Parashewanella spongiae: one gene and its partner. The protein of the gene in region 1 interacts with the protein of each later gene in a pairwise test. Links are inferred from orthologs where the notes say so. Each region holds a gene or a part of one and is shown on either strand. Other genes may lie near its edges.

Region 1 (8,589 bases):
CAATCTAAGCTTGAGTATATATCGAGCCTACTTCAAAATGCAGCATAACTTTTCGATTGGATCCTTAATACCATGTTAACAGGTGCTTTAAACCTTACTGAGTTACTCGCTGAATTAGCCAAATTTCCAGACTTTGACGGCAACTATCAAGTCAACTTATCAGTGATTGAGCCGCTTAAGCAAATTCAAACGCCCACAGAAATCGTTGTCATTATTGGCACATGGTGTCCAGATTGCCATCGTGATATTCCACGCTTCAACGCCATCATAAATGCCATTGGCAATGCAAACATTCAAGTGAAATATTTTGGCGTAGATAAACAAAAAGTCGATGTACAAGGACTGGCCGCTCAATACGAATTTAGCCGTTTACCAACTTATATCGTTAAGCAACAAGATAGTGAAATTGGTCGTATCATCGAACGACCTGAGTTAACACTAGAAGAAGACTTAGTGAAGTTACTTAACTGAACCTTGTAAAGTTTGGGCTAATTGATGAAGTACGCCTTCACGTAACGCCCCGCCCGACAGGTTAATCGAAGTGATTTCGAGTAACTCAAACAGCGCCAACATAATCGCGACGCCCGTCGCTAATGTTGGTGCTCGCTCAGGTGTTAAGCCTTCAATATTACTTAAGGTTGAACATGTTTGTTGCAGTATTTCAGTTCTAATTTGCTTGAGGAACGCTAATGTTATGACCTCGTCAAAGCCACGGTATCTCAACAATTCCACCAAAGTTTGAACACTTCCAGATGCGCCTACGGCACGAGAACATCCATAGGATTTAAGCATCTCTAAATGAGGTGATAAGACACGTTGAACTTGAGTGACCACGTTATCAAAATCCGCTTTTTGGTAGGGGAATTGAGAAAAATACGGCTGCTGATAACTGACACAACCTATCGGAAGGCTCGTTTTATACAAAAGTTTGTCACCGTCACCGATAATGAACTCGGTACTGCCACCACCAATGTCGATAACCAAACGGCGAAATTCGCCTTCTGTGGTATGAAACATCCCTTGATAAATAAGCTCGGCTTCTTGATCGCCAGAAATTATTTCAATACGTTGTCCCAAGATAGCCAACGCCTGCCCATTGAAATCGTCAGCGTTGCTAACATTTCTTAAGGTCGCTGTCGCAATGATCTTAGTTCGTTCAGACGGGATTTGATGCTGTTTGAGCTTTTGAGCAAACATGGCCAAACAATCCAGCCCCCGAATCATAGCTTCTGGTGTTAACTCACCATCGGCTTTAATGCCGTTGGCGAGTCGTACTTTGCGTTTGTATTTTGCCACAACATTAGGCTGGCCACATTCAAACTGGGCAACCAGCATATTAAAGCTATTAGAGCCAAGCGTTATGGCAGCAGCAAATCGAGAAGTCATTTATGAATGTCTGCGAGTCCGATCATGACGCTGCGGGCGGCTTTTTCCTCGTGGAGCGCCGCCAGGACGAGAGCCTGAGTTGCGTTCTCGAGTTGTTCTCGGTACGTGCTTACGGTGGATGGCAGCAGGTTTAGCTAAATCATCCAATAACGCATCACGGGCATAGCCTGTCACTGGGATAGAATGCTGAATGTAGTCTTCAATCGCAGGCAGGTTCAGAGCATATTCTTCACAAGCAAAGCTCACTGAAATCCCCTTTTGACCGGCACGACCTGTACGTCCGATACGGTGAACATAATCTTCACAGTCATCGGGCAAATCAAAGTTATACACGTGCGATACATCCGCAATGTGTAACCCGCGCGCCGCCACATCCGTTGCCACTAAAATATCAATTTTGCCACTGGTAAATTGCTCTAAAATGCGTAAACGCTTCTTTTGCGGCACATCACCGGTAAGTAGCCCCACTCGGTGTTTATCGCCTTCAAGCCATGACCAAAGTTTTTCACAGATGTGTTTAGTGTTCGCAAACACGATGGCTTTTTCTGGCCAATCTTCCTCAATCAAACTCATGAGCAATGGAATTTTATCTTCTGCGGATGGATAAAATAACTCTTCTTTGATGTTTTTTGAGGTTTTTTCTTCAGGAGCAATTTCGACTTTAACGGGATCATTCATATGATCGTAAGCCAATTCTTGCACTTTCATTGACAATGTCGCTGAAAACAACATATTTAAACGTTGTTTTGAGTCTGGCATTCTGCGAAATAAGAAACGGATGTCTTTTATAAAGCCTAAGTCGAACATACGATCAGCTTCATCTAGCACAACCGCTTGGATCGCGCTTAAGCTGATCACACCTTGGCGAACGTAATCGATAATTCGCCCAGTGGTACCAATAAGAATATCCACGCCTTTTTCAAGCACTTTCATCTGCACATCGTAGCTTTCACCACCGAACACAATCCCAACTTTAAGTTTTGTGTGGTCTGAAAGCAGCTTGGCGTCTTTGGCGATTTGAATCGCAAGTTCACGAGTCGGCGCCATGATGATCGCACGGGGCTGATTTAATTGACGCGATTCTGGAGCTGGAGTCGTCAACAAGTGATTAAAAGTAGCGACCAAAAAGGCCATGGTTTTACCCGTGCCGGTCTGTGCTTGACCAGCAATGTCTTTCGTCTGAAGAAGTACAGGTAAAGATAAAGCTTGAATTGGAGTACAAAACTCGAATCCATTTTCACTTAAGGCTGATTTTACTTTAAGATCCAAAGCTAGATCAGCAAATTTTTGACTTGATAAATGTGTATCGCTCATAGCGTAGGCATACCAGTTAGGGTTGCAACAATATCAATTCTGAAAGAATTGATAAAAATACTTGACCGTTTGTAATAACAACAATAAAAAAAAGGTCTGTTAAAAAATCCGGAGCTGAGCACTTGATTCTTAGTTCTCACTTTCGATGCTTTTAGCTGCTACGTATTTATTATTTACGTTAAAATGGCAGCATTGCATTACAAGGCATAAAAAGCTGACATTTAGCAGTATTCGGACTTGAAAGTACAAGTACGTATCCCAATATACAGGTTAAGCCGTTAACAAACCAGCAATGGCAACCGAACTGGAGAACTTCATGAGTGATAAAATTATTTACCTAAGCGACGACAGCTTTGAAAACGACGTATTAAAAGCTGAAGGTCTTGTATTAGTAGACTTCTGGGCAGAGTGGTGTGGTCCTTGTAAAATGATTGCTCCAATTCTTGACGATATCGCTGAAGAATACGCCGGTAAACTAACGGTAACCAAGTTAAATGTTGATCAAAATAACCAATCTCCTGCTAAATATGGCGTACGTGGCATTCCTACATTGCTTATTTTCAAGAATGGTGAACTTGCAGCAACTAAAGTTGGCGCATTGTCTAAAACTCAATTAAAAGAATTTGTCGACGCTCAACTGTAAGTTCAGCCTCGAAATCAACACAAAAAACATGAAACTTGGCACAAATATCGATTAATTGTGTCAAGTTTTTCTAAATTTCTGGACGAACTCCTTACTTAGTGCTAGTTTGTTATACAAATAACATCGAAATATTCAATTCTCACTCACTGAACCATAATCCTGGATAACAAAACATTACTGTCATAACATCAGTAGATTTTGTCACGCAAAACAAGACCCCCAACATGAATTTATCAGAACTTAAAGAGACCCCCATATCCAAGCTAGTCGAACTAGCTGAAAGTATGAAACTAGAAAATATGGCCCGTGCACGTAAGCAGGACATCATTTTCGCCATTCTAAAAGCACACGCAAAAAGCGGCGAAGACATCTTCGGCGGTGGTGTATTAGAAATTCTCCAGGATGGTTTCGGCTTCCTACGAAGTGCTGGCGGCTCCTATCTCGCAGGTCCAGATGACATCTATGTATCGCCAAGCCAAATACGCCGCTTTAACATGCGTACTGGTGATACCATTTTTGGTAAGATACGCCCTCCGAAAGAAGGTGAGCGTTACTTTGCATTATTGAAAGTCAACGAAGTTAATTTCGACAAACCAGAAAATTCTCGTAGCAAAATCTTATTTGAAAACCTAACACCGCTTCACGCTGATGAACGTATCCGCATGGAGCGTGGTAATGGTTCAACGGAAGACATTACCGCACGAATTTTAGATTTGTGTTCGCCAATAGGTAAAGGCCAGCGTGGTTTGATCGTTGCACCGCCAAAAGCGGGTAAGACCTTACTACTACAGAATATAGCTCAGTCGATCACTCATAATAATCCCGATGTATTGTTGATGGTATTGCTCATTGACGAACGTCCTGAAGAAGTGACCGAAATGCAACGTTTGGTTAAAGGTGAAGTGATTGCTTCAACCTTTGATGAGCCTGCTAGCCGTCACGTTCAAGTGGCTGAAATGGTCATTGAAAAAGCCAAGCGTTTAGTTGAACACAAAAAAGACGTTGTCATTTTGTTAGATTCTATCACTCGTTTAGCGCGCGCTTACAACACTGTGATCCCTTCATCGGGTAAAGTACTTACCGGTGGTGTTGATGCTAACGCTCTACATCGTCCAAAGCGTTTCTTTGGTGCCGCTCGTAACATCGAATTCGGTGGCAGCTTAACAATTATCGCGACCGCCTTAGTGGATACTGGTTCTAAAATGGATGAAGTCATCTACGAAGAATTTAAAGGTACCGGTAACCAAGAGTTGCATCTTTCTCGCAAAGCAGCTGAAAGACGTGTCTTCCCAGCGATTGACTTTAATCGCTCAGGTACTCGTCGTGAAGAAAAGTTAACCACACCCGACGAACTTCAGAAGATGTGGATTTTGCGTAAGATCCTTAATCCAATGGATGAAGTAGGCGCAATGGAGTTCTTAATCGACAAGCTGGCTTTAACCAAAACCAATGATGAATTCTTTACGGCCATGAAACGCGCTAAATCCTAATAACGCGTGCTCAATTCACACAAAAAACCAGTCATTTGACTGGTTTTTTTATGCCACCGCCTGCTCTCTTTAATAAAATTTAATCTAATCGGCTCGATTAATAAACCATACTTACTTATATTGTGCGCCTAACTCATTAAATTATATGCATTAAATTATTGTAGGTCCTGAGCATGTCTGTCGAGCAAATCAAATACAGTGTTTTTTACCCTGATGAAATTACCAATGTTGACGGGAAAATTAATACCGTAGAAGCAGGTAAATTATCAAAAGCTTACGTTAGGTGTTATGAACGAGAAGAAGGTACCAATAAGGTACTAGGCAATTTTGAATATCAAGTAACAAACGAAAATGGTAAGCATCGACTTACTGAAATTTACAGTGAAAAAAAAAGACCCTTCAGAGTTCAGCTCGCGGCCTTTCATTTTGCCAAAAATTGGCATGAAAAAAATAACCAAAATTACCAATTTTCATTTGACGATTATAAAATAATTTCAGAGCCTGCGCTGTCTATCGAAGGCGTAAAAACCAGTAAATCATACGCGATAAGTGAGCAACAAACTTCAAGTTCGAACAAAGAGTTATCTACTGAAATCGATAGTGTTTCACTACACACCAGTTTTGACGCTCTATCACTTTCTTCACATTTTAGTCCCGAACAACCTCATGTTGGCTCTTTTATTAATTGGTGGCAAAACAAAATCACTGCTAGCACAGATCATACTCGTCATCATGTGACTCAATTAAGTGAAGCCGATGACATGATTGCTTCACAACTTAGTAAACATCAGTTTCAAACAAACTCAGCCGTATTGGTCGATAAAAGCTGTACACAATCCTTAGCAGAAGTTAAGCGAGGAATGCCTACACTAGTTCAAGCGCTAAGAAAAAAGCACCCTAATAAAACCATATTATTTCCGCTTGGGGTAAATGAAAGAGGTTGTTTAACCAATGCTCATACTGTCTTAGGCATAGTGACGCCAGAAACAATGCTTATTATTGATTCCGACAGATTTAATTTTTATGGCGTTATTAAATCGGTGAGCACACGATTTCAAGGTTTGTTTGATACCACGAATTGCAGCCGTTATGCTGCTTATACCTGCATTGAATTAGCAAAAAAACTTGATGTACAAGCGGACAACATTACAGAAAGCGCTATTAAACAAGCACTGTCCTCTGATGTTTCCCCTCCATCATTAGATGTACTCGATAACTTATACCATCCTGTAACCACCGAAGAAGACGATACGGTGTACGATGAAAGTGTTTTCAGTGGAAACTATGAGAAATGGCTTAGTGTCGATGTTTCAGAATAGTAAACGGCGGATCAACTTAGTCACAATATTACCCTCACACCCAAGTATTCATAAGCAATTGATAGTAATGTCAAATACAGTAATTAATCTCTCACTCAGCAAGAGATAAAGGTTTTCAGTACAAGGCGCATGTTCGAAATACTAAGTACCTGACCATAAGTTTCTTAAGATTTTCTAGTGCCTAGTTTCACCACTCTACTGTGTTGCAACTTCGGTTAAATAGCTACGGCTATGCGCCCTACATTGCGTCTTGTATAGCACTAAACCTGAACACAATAATTATCAAAGAACTTATCGACAGGTACTTATATTCCCTACGACTGCCATACAAAGCTGGCGTTCAAGTAGAGTAGGCTACTGGCTTCGCTATCGCTTATCCAGCAGCCCCTCTTCGATTCCGTGCATGAGGTTTTCCCTCACACGGCTCTGTTGTTACACTTCTCTCAGCCCCTTCACTTTGCTTATCATCTTGTCGTGGGTAAATACTCAAGACCAGCTTGGCGTAATTTTTCGTAAGCACCTCGTGATAGATACTTGCTTCGACGTTGACTTAAGCGACGATGCCAGCGATAGAACCGGTTTACTACAAATCCATTTATTCTGAAAAATACACCTCTGGGATAACCTATCCCACCAAAATAGTGTTTCCATCCCCTCAGAACTTGATTAACCTTATTTATCAGTACGCCAAGTGTATTTGAGGTTCGGTGTTTCACTATGTCTCTGATTTTATTTTTCAGCTTTGTTTGGCTCTTCTTAGACGCCTGTATCTTGATGTAACTGGTGCCTTTGATGAGGCCTGTGATCCGTTGAAAGTTAAAACCGAGGAAATCAAACTCATTCATCAGCTTTCCCATATCCACACAGTGGGTTTTACTTTGATTTAGCTTCAGACCTTCATCACTTAATTGCTGTGTTATCCAGTCCAGTTGCTCTTGTGTGTAGGTTTGCTTCAGGGCGGGATCGCGCTTTAGGTCTTGAAAAAAATAATTAAAGAAATTTTGAACTTTCCTCTATAACGATGATCAGATCGACAAATGAATACTGATTTGAGCCTGATTATGGACGTAATGAAAGAGATTGAGCAAATTGAAGACCATCGTGTAGAAGCCAATAAAGAGTATGATTTAGCGGATATTATTTTTCTTACTATTGCCGCAGTGCTTTGCGGTGCGACAGGGTGGAAAGCCATCAACATTTTTGGGGAAGCTCAATTAGATTGGTTAAGACAATACCGTCCATTTAGTAACGGTATCCCGACAAGACATTCAATTGGAAGAATAATTAGAGGTGTTAAAGCCGAAAGTATGATGTCTTGCTTTATTAACTTTTCCAACACATTACGGGAACGAGATGGTAAAGAGCATATCAGCTTTGATGGTAAAGTGGCTTGTGGTTCTAAGCACGGGGATAACGTAGCAGCGCTTCAACTAATGACGGCAATGGTTGTGGATAATGGACTGATAATACGTCAAAAAGAAACGTCGACTAAAACGAACGAAATCCCTGTAATGCAATCCATGCTAAAACACATGGACATTGAAAATGCAGTTATTACCGCTGACGCCATGCACTGCCAGAAAGAAACTACAGCCTTAATACGTGAGGGAAAAGGTGATTACGTTCTTCAAGTGAAAAAGAATCAAGGTAAATTACTTGCTGAAATTGAAGCTTATTTTCATAAGTGCTATAGAGATACACCAGAGCTTTTAAAAAAGAATCACTTTACAGAATTAGACGGTGAGCACGGACGAATTAATGAAAGACATTATCGCCTTTTGCCAATTACAAATTGGTTTGACGAAACAGCTAAATTTGTAGGCAGTCATGCCGTTGTTGAAGTCACTCGAATGCGAGAGCTGAAGAATAAATCAAGTCAAGAAACGTCTTACTACATAACTTCGTTAGCCAGTGATGTGAAAGATATAGCTAAATATATACGGAAGCATTGGGCAATTGAAAATAGTCAGCATTGGGTTCTCGATGTCACTTTTAAAGAGGATGCCTGTAAAATTTATGCTGATGATGGTGCAAAAAATTTGGCTACAATCAGAAGAAAGATTTTGAACTTAGTTAAAAGTCACTCTTCAAAAGACAGTGTTGCTGGCAAGATGCAGAGAGCCTGCTGGGATGCAAAATTTAGGGCTGAGATTTTGTTTGGTGAATATTTCATCAAAGCATAATCCCGCCCTGAGGTTTGCTTATGAAGTACAACAAAATCATCTGCATAGGTAACGATTTTACACGGTGTTTTTTCGTGTATTTTCAAACAGAAATCGTTGAGATAGATGTTAGCCAGTAGTGGAGAGATAACTCCGCCTTGCGGAGTGCCACATCGGCTTGCTTCTATTCGCCATTTCCCGTTGACCGTCTCTATGCTGATGGGCGCTTTGATAAAGCTTTTCAGCAAACTCAGAAAGCTGCTGTCGCTTATTCG
Region 2 (6,200 bases), 4.4 Mb from region 1 along the record:
AATGTTAACTTCAACCACTGCGCTGCTTTAGCCTTGTTACCATTTAAAGCCGCTTGTTTCGCCATATAAAAATACGCTTCACACAAATGTTCTGCATAAACTTTTTCTGCTGGTACGCCTTCTATATCAATATTCAATTTTGCGTGTTCCAGTAATTGATACTCTGAAATATCACCTAAGTAATAATCTACAATTGAGGTTGACCATTCGTCATCATTCAGAGTTTGACGATGTTTTTTGAGTTCAATTGATGCCGCGTCAGCGTCTTGTTCACGTTGAACGATATACAGCCATAATGAACGATAGCCATCCTTCGGGTTTGCCTCATAAAAGGTTTTCAAATCCGTAAAAGCGAGATCATTACGACCACCATAATACAATGAAATACCACGGTTAAGATGAGCATAGTCATAATTGGGAGCGAGTTCTAATACCGCATCAAAAGCTTCATAGGCGTTATTAAAATTACCTTCTTGCGTGTAATAAATACCTAAAAAATTGTAGGCATCCGCTAAAGTAGGTTCTAATTTTAATGCTTGCTGAAAATCATAGCGAGCCAATAACCTCAGCCCAACTTTGTCGTATGACACACCGCGCTCATAATGAAATCTTGCCTTTTGCTCCTGAGTGAGTTTTACCGTAGTTAATATTTCATTTAATCTGGCGATATTAATTTCAGCTTTTTGCTCCGGCAACGCAGGCTCGATTAACAAAGCAGTCGTATTATTTGTTGATACGCAACCAACAAGTAGATTCATGCCAAGTACAGCCAAAAGAACATGCAAGTTTCGTTTCATTAAGATAAGCCTTTGAAATGGTAAAAACTGCTTCATCATATCAATTCATCGAAGAAACAGCCATGCAAACCTATTTCTTCAATAATAATACCAATTACAGTAATTAACTTCCCACTCAGCAAGAGCTAAAGGATTTCAGTACAAGGCGCAAGTTTGAAGTACTATATACCCTAACGGCCGCCATACAAAACTGGCGTTCAACGCACTTAGTGCTTTTGTCGGGATAATTCAAAAACTTGTAACCTAGTAATGGAATCCTTTAGCCTTGCCCTTCGGGAGCTTGTATGTGTTCAAATTACTACGCAAAATTGTCTCAACGTAGCAATGTAATGACGACAGTTTTGTATGTCGGTAATAACTATGTCTTCATCAATTTCACTTGTACTTTGAAGTAGAGTAGGCTACTGGCTTCGCTATCGCTTATCCAGCAGCCCCTCTTCGATTCCGTGCATGAGGTTTTCCCTCACACGGCTCTGTTGTTACACTTCTCTCAGCCCCTTCACTTTGCTTATCATCTTGTCGTGGGTAAATACTCAAGACCAGCTTGGCGTAATTTTTCGTAAGCACCTCGTGATAGATACTTGCTTCGACGTTGACTTAAGCGACGATGCCAGCGATAGAACCGGTTTACTACAAATCCATTTATTCTGAAAAATACACCTCTGGGATAACCTATCCCACCAAAATAGTGTTTCCATCCCCTCAGAACTTGATTAACCTTATTTATCAGTACGCCAAGTGTATTTGAGGTTCGGTGTTTCACTATGTCTCTGATTTTATTTTTCAGCTTTGTTTGGCTCTTCTTAGACGCCTCTATCTTGATGTAACTGGTGCCTTTGATGAGGCCTGTGATCCGTTGAAAGTTAAAACCGAGGAAATCAAACTCATTCATCAGCTTTCCCATATCCACACAGTGGGTTTTACTTTGATTTAGCTTCAGACCTTCATCACTTAATTGCTGTGTTATCCAGTCCAGTTGCTCTTGTGTGTAGGTTTGCTTATGAAGTACAACAAAATCATCTGCATAGGTAACGATTTTACACGGTGTTTTTTCGTGTATTTTCAAACAGAAATCGTTGAGATAGATGTTAGCCAGTAGTGGAGAGATAACTCCGCCTTGCGGAGTGCCACATCGGCTTGCTTCTATTCGCCATTTTCTGTTGACCGTCTCTATGCTGATGGGCGCTTTGATAAAGCTTTTCAGTAAACTCAGAAAGCTGCTGTCGCTTATTCGCCTTTCTATTTTTGTCATCAACTTAGCGTGCGGGATGGTATCGAAATAGGCACTCAAGTCAGCATCGAGTACGTGCTGGTAGCCTTGTTTTAGGCTCATTTCAATGACTTTTACCGCTTGCTGGGCGCTTCGACATGGTCGGTAGCCATAACTGTGTTCATGTAAATGAGGTTCGTAGACGGGTTGCATCACTATTGTCATCGCCATTTGCACAATTCTGTCACTGATTATCGGGATCCCAAGTTTCCGCGTTTTGCCGTTGTCTTTGAGTATTTCTACTCGTTTGACTGGGCTAGGTCGATAGTTTTTCTGTTGTAATTGAGTTTGAATTTCTTTTAACAGCGCAACGACTTTCTTTTGCTGCTCTAGATAACTGAATGTGATGCCATCAATTCCTGCTCCGCCTTTATTGGCTTTGCATCGTCGATAGGCTTCTTCGAGTATATCTAGGCGACTGAGTTTATCGTACAAGCTGTAAAATCGTAGCTCCGAGTTAAGCTTTGAGCGTAAGTAAAGTTTTCGCTGTAATATTCTGATATTTACTGGAGTGTTAGCCATATGGCAATTTCACCTCAAAAGTTACGTTAAAAAACGGGTGTAACACTGAGCCCCTTCCCTGATGTGAAGTTATGTTGTCTTCACGGTTAACGGTACTATGGGCTCATCCGACTGCCTGAGCGCCCTATCTGAAATTTCGGTTTACCTTATATTCGGATAGTGGAAGTCACTACCTTCCAACACTCAGGCTCTCCCACGTTCACTTTATTTCCTTCAATACATGCCACTTCATATTACGCCGGAAGATCAAACAGATGCATTTACCAGTTGCTTCTCTGTTTGTGTCAGGGTTCGTCAACTAGGAAAGACTCCCCATCTTCATTTTTTGATTTACGACGCTTAACTGAATTCGCTTGATGCTGCGGCCTACATTGCATCTCAACCTTTATTCAAGGCCTTTGTCACAGGGCTTCATGTCATAGCGGTTACCCATTATGCATGCCCGTCAGATTTCGGGATGAACTGGTAATTATCCCGTCAGGTACGTTTCAACCTGATGGACTTATTATAAATAATAACGTTGCTGTCTCTGGTTTATGGCCATGTAATCGCTTGGCTGCGTATACGTTGAGACAAATCCCGCAACAGAATAAAGCGCTTCGTGGCGCTCCCTAGAAACATCAGTTGACTGCGTTCTCAAGCGTAGAAAAAATGGCTGATAGTAAGGCGTAGCTTGCAGCAAATAGTTTATTCTACTTGCAAAAGTTACAACGCAGATAGCAGTCATTTTAGCAAGCTTGTGAGCGTAGAGCACTTCACTCATTGGGTGAAAGCCTAGATGATAAAGTCATCTTATTGCTCAAACAGTTACTCATATACTCAGCGTTCAGTTGATGTTTTAGGTTGAACACATACATAGCTCTGAGCTGGGAATTTAATTACTGTAATTGGTATAAAACCATCAAAAAGACATAAAAAAAGGAGATCCTAAGATCTCCTTCATATATACCAATACAATGCCGTTTGAGTATTACTCAGCAGCAGGCTTTGCTTCTTTAATCGATAGACGAACGCGACCTTGGCGATCGACTTCCATTACTTTTACATCGACTTCTTGATTCACTTCTAAGTGATCGGAAACGTTAGCAACACGTTCTTCACTAATTTGTGAAATGTGTACTAGACCATCTTTACCTGGAAGAATGTTAACAAAAGCACCGAAATCGACGATACGGATAACTTTACCTTTGTAGATAGTACCAACTTCAACTTCTGAAGTAAGCTCTTCGATGCGACGAATAGCTTCACGAGTGTCATCGCCACTTGCAGAAGCAATACGTACTGTACCATCATCATCCAATTCAATCGTGGTGTTGGTTTCTTCAGTTAATGCACGAATTACCGCGCCACCTTTACCGATAACATCACGGATTTTTTCAGGATTGATTTTGATCGTTGTGATACGTGGAGCATGATCAGAAATTTCTTCACGATGTGAACCTATCGCTGAATCCATCACGTTCAAGATATGAATACGAGCACCAAGCGCTTGTTGCAGAGCGATGTCCATAATCTCTTTAGTGATACCTTCAATTTTGATATCCATCTGAAGAGCTGTGATACCGCCGTTTGTTCCAGCAACTTTAAAGTCCATATCACCAAGGTGATCTTCATCTCCCAAGATGTCAGAAAGTACAACGAAATCGTCGCCTTCTTTAACAAGACCCATAGCAATACCTGCAACAGAAGTCTTGATAGGTACACCGGCATCCATAAGAGCCAATGAAGTACCACAAACAGAAGCCATTGAGCTCGAACCATTTGATTCAGTGATTTCAGAAACAACGCGAACACTGTATGGGAATTCTGATTCAGAAGGCATTACCGCCTTCATGCCACGCCAAGCTAATTTACCATGACCGATTTCACGACGCTTAGGTGAGCCTACCATGCCTGTTTCACCCACTGAATACGGAGGGAAATTATAGTGAAGCATGAAACGGTTTACACGCTCACCCATGATGCTGTCAATTTTCTGTGCATCACGTTCAGTACCGAGCGTACAAGTCACAAGCGCCTGAGTTTCACCACGTGTAAATACTGCACTACCGTGAGTACGCGGTAATACACCTGCCAACACGTTCAACGCGCGGATCATGTCTGGTTCACGACCATCGATACGTGGTTCACCACGGATAATACGACCACGAACAATATTCTTTTCTAAGCTACTTAATAAGTCGTCAACGGTTCTTAAACAAACATCTGGGTTTGCTTCAAGTAATGCTTCTTTAGCCGCATTTTTAACTTCAGTTACGGCATCACGACGCTCATGCTTAGCAACGATGTTATAAGCTTCGCCGATGCCATTTTCCGCTAAATCAGCAATTTTCGCTTTTAACTCTTCATCTACCGCTGGAGCTGTCCATTCCCACTCAGGAGTATTAACTTCAGCTTTAAACTCTTTAATCGCATTAACGACAACTTGTTGCTGTTCATGACCATAAACTACAGCACCAAGCATGATTTCTTCAGCCAAAGCATCGGCTTCTGACTCAACCATCAAAACTGCTGAATCAGTACCTGAAACAACAAGATCCAGCTGGCTGTCTGCCATTGAATCAACAAGTGGGTTAAGCGTGTATTCACCATTCACATAACCAACACGGGCTGCGCCTAATGGGCCATTAAATGGAATACCAGAAATAGAAAGCGCCGCAGATGTACCAATCATCGAAACAATGTCTGGCTCAATTTGCGGATCAACAGAAACAACTGTGATGATTACTTGAACTTCGTTTTTAAAACCATTTGGAAACAATGGACGAATTGGACGGTCAATCAGACGTGCAATCAGAGTTTCATCTTCACCAGGACGACCTTCTCGCTTGAAGAATCCACCTGGGATTTTGCCGGCAGCATACGTTTTTTCCTGATAGTTAACTGTCAAAGGAAAAAAGTCACGACCTGGCTCGGCTACTTTCTTTCCAACTACAGTAACCAACACTGTTGTGTCGCCCATACTTGCTAGTACAGCTGCGTCAGCTTGACGTGCAATTACTCCGGTTTCCAGAGTGACGGTATGCTGACCGTATTCAAAACTCTTTACAATAGGATTCACTTGACCCATTCCTTAATTAATTTACCTTACATTTCGCGCGTTAGTATACTTTAACTCCACGGTACAGATAAAGCGCCTATACTGATCTGATACTAATAACATGAAAACTGATGCTCATATCTTAATTTAAAGCACCAAAATCATTTCAAATTGCTACATTTAGTTAACTGCTTTTCTAAATAATGTATTACTAAAGTTAACGATAAACCGATTGAATACCCAAACAAAGTAACAAGGAAGATACTTAGCTTGACTTCATTAACAGGGAAGCAAACTTATCTCGTCATGCTCACTGTGCTCTGTTTTGCAGCGTGCACTTTTGTCATTGAATTTATTTCGGCTATTAACACTGAAAAACAACATTTGACCTATCAACAAATACGTTTGATCCAAAGCCTTGAGCAATCTAGCATAAAGGCTCGTCCTGAAAAAAATTTGTTTTTAGCTGAAAAACTTTTAGATCAATCACTTAGTCTACCATGGATACAATCGGTTCAGATAGAGCTAAGCAATGGAGGAAAAATATTCAGTGCCAATAAAACGCCCATCC

The links. The genes of interacting proteins can lie anywhere in the genome.
Region 2: the proteins of rhlB (region 1) and pnp interact in binary tests that used the Escherichia coli proteins (3 or more experiments, as listed by UniProt). The link is inferred for Parashewanella spongiae from one-to-one orthologs.

The regions. Positions count from the first base shown.
Region 1 is NZ_CP037952.1:221,855-230,443, reverse strand. The notes cover bases 544-3,398. They hold rhlB (ATP-dependent RNA helicase RhlB), read right to left. Parts: upstream 2,701-3,398; coding sequence 1,387-2,700; downstream 544-1,386. Other genes in these bases: trxA (thioredoxin TrxA), read left to right, coding at 3,017-3,343; E2I05_RS00935 (Ppx/GppA phosphatase family protein), read right to left, coding at 544-1,386. Also shown: E2I05_RS00940 (thioredoxin family protein), read left to right, coding at 73-471; more of E2I05_RS00935, read right to left, coding at 460-543; transcription termination factor Rho, read left to right, coding at 3,568-4,833; E2I05_RS00915 (hypothetical protein), read left to right, coding at 5,007-6,152; E2I05_RS00910 (group II intron maturase-specific domain-containing protein), read right to left, coding at 6,617-6,997; E2I05_RS00905 (ISAs1 family transposase), read left to right, coding at 7,190-8,335; E2I05_RS00900 (reverse transcriptase domain-containing protein), read right to left, coding at 8,233-8,589.
Region 2 is NZ_CP037952.1:4,583,515-4,589,714, forward strand. The notes cover bases 3,106-6,082. They hold pnp (polyribonucleotide nucleotidyltransferase), read right to left. Parts: upstream 5,651-6,082; coding sequence 3,560-5,650; downstream 3,106-3,559. Other genes in these bases: E2I05_RS18195 (hypothetical protein), read right to left, coding at 3,106-3,352; E2I05_RS18205 (putative bifunctional diguanylate cyclase/phosphodiesterase), read left to right, coding at 5,936-6,082. Also shown: lipoprotein NlpI, read right to left, coding at 1-803; ltrA (group II intron reverse transcriptase/maturase), read right to left, coding at 1,309-2,589; more of E2I05_RS18195, read right to left, coding at 3,095-3,105; more of E2I05_RS18205, read left to right, coding at 6,083-6,200. UniProt on the Escherichia coli protein: Involved in mRNA degradation. Catalyzes the phosphorolysis of single-stranded polyribonucleotides processively in the 3'- to 5'-direction. Also involved, along with RNase II, in tRNA processing.